DNA from 2 places in the Shewanella sp. ECSMB14102 genome. Region 2 is predicted to be linked to the other one. Evidence: riboswitches for the same ligand, from Rfam matches in the RefSeq annotation. Region 2 holds a riboswitch; the other holds the start of a gene.

Region 1 (4,426 bases), on a different contig from region 2:
TTTGCCGGCCACCGCAAGAAAGACGCTGCTGCCGTTGAAAAAGCCGTGGGTCTGATCCAGGTGGGCGCTGCGCACCGACATATCCCAGGCATAAACCGAGTAGCGCAGTTGCAGTGATTCGGCATTGGAATTTATCTGCCAGCGCTGCTTGTCGAGCTGAGTAATGCTGAGTGGACGCTCCAGCTCATCAAAGGCTTGAATATCTATGATATTGCGACAAAAATCGCGAACCATGTAGCTGCCTGGGATCCAGGATGGCAACCAAAGTTCCTGTCTCGGGGCCGGAGCCTGAATGGTGATTTTGACCTCGAACAGGTGAGCGTGTGGATCTATGGGGCAAATCTGATAACTGATCATCTGATATCCGTATGAATCGTTGGCGAGTGCCGGGAGCCAAATTGGTTCATCTCCGGCTGAGCATGGCGACAATGCTGCCAAAAAAGCCAGGCCGCGGCAATTACTTGCCGAGTTTTAACAGGCTTGGGGGGCAAATCGCCGCGGCCGATTACATCTCTGGGCCGAATGGTATTATACTGCCAAGAACACAGTGATTTGGCCCTTGGGCCGAGTCTGAACCGATACACCGGAGAGTGGCAAAATGGCCGAAGAAACCATATTCAGCAAAATTATTCGCCGTGAAATACCCACGGACATACTGTATCAGGACGAGTTGGTGACTGCCTTTCGGGATATCAATCCCAAGGCTCCCACCCATGTGCTGATAGTGCCCAATCATCTGATCCCCACAGTCAATGACGCCAAGGCTTCCGACGAGCAGGCCATAGGCCGTATGGTGACAGTGGCCGCCAAGTTGGCCGCCGAAGCCGGGATCGCTAAGGATGGCTATCGTTTAATCATTAATTGTAATGAGCATGGCGGCCAGGAAGTGTTCCACATCCACATGCATCTGCTTGGCGGTAAAGCCTTGGGGCCTATGGTGAGTTCAGCGTCATGAAAGTCAATCCGGAGTTTTTCCCGCTGACGACCCTGGCGAGCCGTTTTGTCAACCAGTTGGCCCAGTGTCGTCGCCTCGGGCTCAAGGTGCATGAGGGCAGTGAACACCATGTACTGATAGAGTTGCCTTACAGCACTGAGCTGGTGGGTTACCCTGAAACCGGAGTTATCCATGGTGGGGTTATCACCACTTTGATGGATACTGCCAGTGGCTGCGCCGTGGTTTGTGCCATCAAGGACAAATACGGTTCGCTGGAGATCTCGCCGACTCTGGATCTGCGGGTCGACTATATGAAGCCCGCCGAGCCCCACAAGCCGGTGTATGGTTTTGCCGAGTGTTATAAGTTGTCATCCAGCGTCGCGTTTACCCGGGCCATCGCCTATCAGGACAGCATAGACGACCCCATCGCCCATGCGGTTGGCTCCTTTATGCGGATAAGCCCTGAAATGATTGGGGACACTTTCCGTAAGGCACTGATGGGTGAGGAGACGAAATGACAGATCCCAAGGCATCCCTGGATGTAAAAAGCATAGTTGCCAAAGTGACAGAAACCAATGATTTCAGTCATTTACTTGAGCATGTTCCCTACGCCCGCTTTATTGGCATGTTGGTAGAACGGTTTGGCGATGAGCTGGTATTTCGCTTGCCGGCCAAAGATGACAACATAGGTAACCCGGTACTGCCGGCCATTCATGGCGGCGTGATAGCCGGGTTTATGGAGATGTCGGCCATCATCCAGCTTATGGTGTTTATGCAAACCAGTAAGGTGCCTAAGGTGGTTGATTTTTCCATCGACTACTTACGTGCCGGTTATCATAAGGATAGTTTCGCCGAGTGCCGAATAACCCGTCAGGGACGGCGAGTGGCCAATGTCAATATCGACTGCTGGCAAACCAACCGCAAGCAGCTGATTGCAACCGCCCGGGCACACTTTTTGATTGATTGAGAATAAGGGATTGGCAGATGAAAAAAGTCTTGGTAATAGCAGCAACCCTGCTGGCTCTGGCAGGCTGCGCCAACCATACGGCCGGGGTGTATGCCAGCTCGACCGGTGAAAGTCGCATCGACAACAGCAGCTTTGCCCGCTCGGTGAGTGTGGGTGATCTTATGGCCAGAGGTGAGGGCGGTTTGCTCAGAGGTACTGCCACCATCAGCAGCAAAGTCGCTACCGATATGCGTGTTCAGTACAAATTCACCTGGTATGACGCCAGCGGTTATACCCTGGATGATGAAGGTGTGTCCTGGAAGTCGGTCAAACTACATGGCAAACAGCAGTTGCAGGTGAGCGCCGTGGCGCCGAATCCGACTGCCAGTCGTTTTGAGATCTATGTGCGCGAGGCCTTTTCAAACTAAAAGTTGCAACCTCGGCACCACTGCCGCCCGAACCATTATTCCAGTTGATGCTCAACGAATGGGACTAATGGAGTGGGCGGTTTTTTATCCCCTCAGATACAATTTGGCAACCTGGCTCACTTTTGTTGGTAACTCGTGTATACTGGCCCTCGCCAAGGGGTGTTTACCGCATTGCGGTTGACTGAGATGTCGTATGACGAACCCTTAGAACCTGATCCGGCTAGTACCGGCGTAGGAATGGGCCACAATTCGTGCACTTTCAACTCGCTTTCTTATTGCCGGATCTCAAACTGTGAATATTTGAGGTCCTATGTCCAAGTTTACCGTACCTACTCTGCTCGCCAGTACCATTCAGATGCTGCTGTGGGCACCCGTTCATGCCGCCGATAATCCCGGCGTTGAAAAGCAAGATGAGCAACAAGCCATGGAAGTGATAGTCGTCAGCGGCGACTTTCGTGGCCTGACGCTGGAGAAGATGCCCTCCAGCGTGACTGTTATCGATGAGCAGCGCATTGAAGATCAAGGCGCCGAGCATTTCGAAGATATGCTGGGTAACGTAGCCAACTTCAACTGGTCAGGTGCCAGCTCCCGGCCAAGATACTTCCAGATCCGCGGGGTCGGTGAGCAGGAGCAATACCAGGGAGCGCCCAACTCCTCTGTGGGCTTTATTATCGATGATATCGATCTCTCCGGGCTGGGCAGCGTTTCCAGCCTGTACGATCTGCAGCAGTTTGAAGTGCTGCGCGGCCCTCAGGGCACCCGCTATGGTGCCAATGCCCTGGCCGGTCTTATCTATCTCAAGAGCAATGATCCCACAGACGTATTCGAGCACGGCGCCGAAGTCTCGCTCGGTAATGATAATCTGCAAACCTTCAGCGGCTTCAGTTCCGGCCCAGTGACAGATTCCGGCAAGCTGCTCTATCGTGTGGCGCTGCAGCAACACAAGCAGAGCGGTTATCGCGACAACCTGTATCTGGGCCGTGACGATACCAATGAGCGTGATGAATTCAGCGGCCGTATCAAGCTGCGCTGGTACGCCACCGACAAGTTGCAGGCAGACTTCACTCTACTGCACGCCGATTTTGACAATGGTTATGATGCCTGGACTCTGGACAATAACGGCTTCGATACCATTACCGATGCGCCGGGCGTCGACAAACAGCGCACCACGGGTTCCAGCCTCAAGCTGAGTTATACCGGCTTTGAGGCTTTTGAGCTGGTGTCCCTGTCAAGCTATGCCGCCACAGATCATCACCACGGTTACGACGGTGACTGGGCCAACCCGGATTACTGGGCCGGAAAAGAGTGCGGCGGCGCACCCTGTGAGTACGATTACACCTGGGATAAGCGTGGCGAGCGGCGCACTCTGTCACAGGAGTTCAGATTCAGCTCCAACGAGGCCGGGCGGATTTTCGGCGGCAGCACCGACTGGCTGGCCGGGCTCTATTTTATGGATCTCGATGAGGACAATGATCTCTACTCTGAATACAACGGCGGGCCGGATGAAGTGCTGACTTCCCGCTACAGCGCCAGTAACTATGCGGTGTTTGCCCAGTTGGACTCAGATCTGGGGGCGGGCTACAGCCTGTCTATCGGTGCTCGTATCGAGCGACGTGAGAGTGACTACAGCGACAGCAATGGTGATGCCTTTAGCCCATCGGAAAACATGTGGGGCGGCCATATCGCCCTATCCAAGGCGCTGGCTGAACACCATGAAGCCTATGTTCGGATAGCCAGAGGCTACAAGGCCGGTGGTTTTAATATGACGCTGCCCCAGGAGCTGGCCGACAAGAAAGAGTTCGATACCGAAATCCTCTACAACTATGAACTGGGGCTGAAATCCAGCTGGGCCGATGGCTTGCTGGATACTCGTCTGGCACTGTTCTTTATGGACAGGGAAGATCAGCAGGTAGCGGCCTCGCTGCAGGATCCTGTCGACCCCCAGCGCTTTATTCTGTTCACCGAAAACGCCGGCAGCTCCAATAACTATGGCGCCGAGCTGGAAGCCAACTGGTATCCCACAGATTCACTGCAGTTCTACACCAGCCTTGGGTATCTGCAGACAGAATATGGTGATTACCTGTATCAGGATAAATATGGCAACCCTGTGGATCTCAG
Region 2 (4,426 bases):
ATATCAGGCTCAGCGCCTTGAATCTGTGAATAAAGCAGCTCTTGAACACTATTCCCCCCAGTGCCAATAACCAGATGGCTATCAGCACCCATTCTTCCTGGGCATCGGCCAAAGTAATTAACATCAGCGGGGTATAGGTTCCGGCGATTAACAGATAGATGGCGCAGTGATCCAGCATCTTGAGGCGCCGCTTCCACACTGGCTGAGGAATGCTGTGATACAGGGTCGAGCAGAGAAACAGCAGGATAATACTGCTGCCATAGATGGTTACACCTGTTAACTGAATGGCATCCAGCGAATGCCAGCTCTTGAGCAACATCAGCACCAACCCCAGAATGCCGGCAATCACCCCCAAACCATGGCTGACGGCATTGGCTATCTCTTCATTCAGACTATATCCAGCTGAAAATTGGCTATTAAATTGAGATGCAGTGACTGAAGCTTTACTGTTGGGCATGATTGACTCTTCTGGTTCGACCTCATTGAAAGTGAGTCTAACAGCGCTATGGCACTCTGGCTAGATAAAAGTGTACACCTGTTCGCTGAGATTGATTTGTTCTTTAAACCGTATCATCTGCATTTTTTGCAAACGTCTAATACTGCACCTTAACAACTCGTTGCCCGGCTTCCAAGTCGCTTTTTACAGTTAATTTGTTCAGTGGATTCCGTCAGCCTTAGTTGACAAAGGTTTTACCTGTTTTGTTTGAAGCCATCGATTTGAGTTTGTAGCGTAAATTGCTTTTCAAACAAGGGAATGAACTTTTTACCGAGGGTTTTCTCTAACACTGAGTTTACATTTGGCGAAAGATAAATCAGCGGCTTATGCCTCCACATTCAGATAAATTGATTGCCAGCCGAGACGAAAGCCCGGCGACAATGGCAAGCTTGAGCTTCAGCATTCCGGGTAGGGATGCTGCCTTTGAGCTTGATCTGGATGAAATCCTTAACACAGGTTCCTGCCAACCAAGCCATTTTCAAATACATTCGATTGACCCTTTCTTTGACCAATCGCTTTTTAGTCAACAGCTTGGGGTTCAACCCCAATGCCTGGCGCAAGTTGGCATGGCTAAAAAAGCAGAGCAGGGGGATGCTGAGGCAAAGGGCAACGCCTTCAGTAGTTGGACCGTGGCGGGAGCCGCGCACTTAGTGCTATTGCTGGGGTTATCCTGGTTTTGGCAGCAAGCAGAATGGCGAAGAGTGGTGACAGAGCCTGCCACACCCAAGGTGCTGCAATCCTATCTTTATTTCAGTCAGCCCAGCCCAAAACCGTTAACGCCAGTGCCGGAAGCCTTGGCCGAAGAAGCAATAACCCAGCCCAAGGAAGCGATAGAGGTTAAAAAAGCTGACTCAAGCAAGCGTTCTGAGCCACAAAAAAACGAGCAACAAAACACTGAGCCACAAAAGCAGGCCGCCGAAGAGCCGCTGCAAGAGACTGAACAAGTGGCTGTGCAAGAAACTGTTCAAGAAGCTGTTCAAGAAGCTGAGCAAAACCCTCGGAAAGACAGAGTTAAAAACCTGAATGAGCAAAGCGTCCCCAAGATTCGGGATCAAAGCGTTAAACCTATTGGTAGCGTCATTGAAGAAACGAAAAATGCAGCCGTACCTGCGCCAGAGCGAGCAAATGACTTTAAATCGCAGCCGGCAGAGCAAGCTCAGCTGGACTTCAGTTCAAACGCATTAAAGTCTGCCCGAAAAGTATTGCAACACTCTCAACAGCAGGCGCTGCAGCAGCTATCACAGCAATATGCGGATAAGGCTACGGGACGCAAGAGCCTCAGTGAAATGGATGGGGAGATGGAGGTGCTTTGGGTCAATGACGCCGATGATTTCAATAAAGTGGCCAGTCTGGATCTGCCGCTCGACCCTAACCGTATCGTCAAGGATGGTGATACCTGCTATCGGGTCGTCAAGGTGCCGACTCCGCTCAATCCCTACGCCGAAAACTTGGGGTTTCCATTTAAGTGCGGTCAGACAGAGATGGAAAAAGCACTCAAGGAGGCGGTGGCCAGCCGTCTAAAGCGGCTTGGTAAGTGAGTTTTGCAATCAATTTATTTGATTGGAAATAGATTGGTTTCCAGATTTTTGTAAATATTTGCATTAACTTCAAATAATTAACTTGTGATTTTAATGGATTAAATCCTGCGGCGAGTTTTGCTGTCGGGCTTGTTTCCCGCTTCCGCTTGTGCTTATACTCGGCAGTAATCTTGTCGGAGTGCCCTCTGGGCTGAGACCGTTTATTCGGGATCCGTTGAACCTGATCAGGCTAGCACCTGCGAAGGAAACAAGCATTCAGCTGCAGCATTACCGCAGCCACTGCGAGCAAAAATCTATGCCAAAGGCTTTAAAGAGCCGAGGCGATATCTGGCTTCTCCAGCGGACATTGAACTGACCTGAAACCACGAGGTCAGTCTGCCAACACCGCCGGAGGAGGACTCCAAATCAAGGAGTTTAATCAGTCAGCTTGCGCCGCTTATTATTCAACTCTCCTGACAAGCAATTTCATTTTCCAAAAGAGTGAGCTTGCTTATGTCAAATCGTCAATCCAATCGTCGTCAAACCCGAGAGGCCGCCCAGGCTTTTATCGATAACCTTAAACCCTTGCAGCATCCCAATTCACAGAAGCTGTTTGTTCAGGGCTCCCGGGCCGATATTCAGGTTGCCATGCGCCAAATCAGGCAGACAGACACCCGAATACCAACCCAAGATGGCAGCGCGCAATTTGAACCCAATCCCGTTGTACGTGTTTATGATTGTGCCGGCCCTTATTCAGATCCCAACGCGGCTATCAATGTGCGCCAGGGCCTGGATAAACTGCGCCAGGGCTGGATCTTAGAGCGTGATGATACGCAAGAGCTGACCGAGGTCAGTTCCAGTTTTACCCAGCAGCGACTGGCGGATGAAGGGCTGGATCATTTGAGATTCGACGCTTTGCCCAAACCGCGCCGGGCCAAGCCGGGTAAGCGGGTGACCCAATTGCATTACGCCCGCGCCGGCATTATCACTCCTGAAATGGAATATATCGCCATTCGTGAGAATATGGCCCGGGCCAATGAAGCGCTTGCCAAAGATCCGCAACTGGCCCGCAAGGCCAAAGGAGAAGCCTTTGGCGCTATAGTTGCCACGCCGATAACCCCTGAGTTCGTTCGCAGCGAAGTGGCCCGTGGCCGCGCCATTATTCCCGCCAACATCAACCATCCGGAAGCCGAGCCTATGATTATCGGCCGTAACTTTTTGGTGAAGGTTAACGCCAATATCGGCAATTCGGCGGTGACCTCTTCCATCGAGGAAGAGGTGGAAAAACTGGTGTGGGCCACCCGTTGGGGCGCCGATACGGTGATGGATCTGTCCACCGGCCGTTATATCCACGAAACCCGCGAATGGATAGTGCGTAACTCGCCGGTGCCCATAGGTACCGTGCCCATCTATCAGGCGCTGGAAAAGGTCAACGGCATTGCCGAAGATCTCAGTTGGGAAGTGTTTCGCGACACCCTGATAGAGCAGGCCGAACAAGGAGTGGATTACTTCACCATTCATGCCGGGGTCTTGCTGCGCTATGTGCCCATGACGGCCAATCGGGTGACCGGCATGGTATCCCGCGGCGGCTCCATTATGGCCAAGTGGTGCCTGAGCCATCATAAGGAAAACTTCCTCTACAGCCATTTCCGCGACATCTGTGAGCTTTGCGCCGCCTATGATGTGTCACTGTCGCTCGGTGACGGCATGCGCCCCGGCTCGATTGCCGATGCCAACGACGAGGCTCAGTTTGCCGAGCTGGAAACCTTGGGTGAGCTGGTGAAAATCGCCTGGGAGTACGATGTGCAGACCATAATCGAAGGACCGGGCCATATTCCTATGCAGCTGATCAAGGAGAATATGGACAAGCAGCTTGAGTACTGTGATGAGGCGCCTTTCTACACCTTGGGGCCCCAGACCACGGATATTGCGCCCGGCTATGATCATTTCACCTCTGGCATAGGCGCGGCGATGATTGCCTGGTACGGCTGTGCCATGCTCTGTTATGTGACCCCCAAGGAGCATCTGGGCTTGCCTAACAAGGAAGACGTTAAACAAGGGCTTATTGCATACAAAATTGCGGCGCATGCCGCCGATGTCGCCAAAGGACATCCAGGTGCCCAGCTGCGCGACAATGCGTTGTCAAAGGCCAGATTCGAGTTTCGCTGGGAAGATCAATACAACCTGGGGTTGGATCCCGATACCGCCCGGGCGTTCCACGATGAATCCCTGCCTCAGGAGTCTGCCAAGGTGGCGCATTTCTGCTCCATGTGCGGCCCCAAATTCTGCTCGATGAAAATCACCCAGGATGTACGCGACTATGCTGCGTCTCTGGCTGCATCTCAGATGGCTTCGGGGGATTCGTCAGGGCCAGACGCGGCAGAGCGCCAAACCGAGCCTGTGCAGGCAGAAG

What was found. A riboswitch is a leader RNA that binds a small molecule or an ion and turns the genes downstream of it on or off. The one in region 2 is predicted to bind thiamine pyrophosphate.
Region 1: it holds a riboswitch for thiamine pyrophosphate, as region 2 does, so the genes downstream of both, RC73_RS00180 (TonB-dependent receptor) here and thiC (phosphomethylpyrimidine synthase ThiC) in region 2, are expected to answer to the same signal.

The regions. Positions count from the first base shown of each region.
Region 1 is NZ_JWGX01000002.1:24,479-28,904, forward strand. It holds gene RC73_RS00155 (M61 family metallopeptidase) at 1-357, opposite strand, end outside; gene hinT (purine nucleoside phosphoramidase) at 599-955, shown strand; gene RC73_RS00165 (PaaI family thioesterase) at 952-1,452, shown strand; gene RC73_RS00170 (PaaI family thioesterase) at 1,449-1,901, shown strand; gene RC73_RS00175 (YcfL family protein) at 1,919-2,308, shown strand; TPP riboswitch at 2,454-2,563, shown strand; gene RC73_RS00180 (TonB-dependent receptor) at 2,619-4,426, shown strand, end outside.
Region 2 is NZ_JWGX01000042.1:10,202-14,627, reverse strand. It holds gene trhA (PAQR family membrane homeostasis protein TrhA) at 1-457, opposite strand, end outside; gene RC73_RS19915 (hypothetical protein) at 877-2,034, shown strand; TPP riboswitch at 2,199-2,298, shown strand; gene thiC (phosphomethylpyrimidine synthase ThiC) at 2,527-4,426, shown strand, end outside.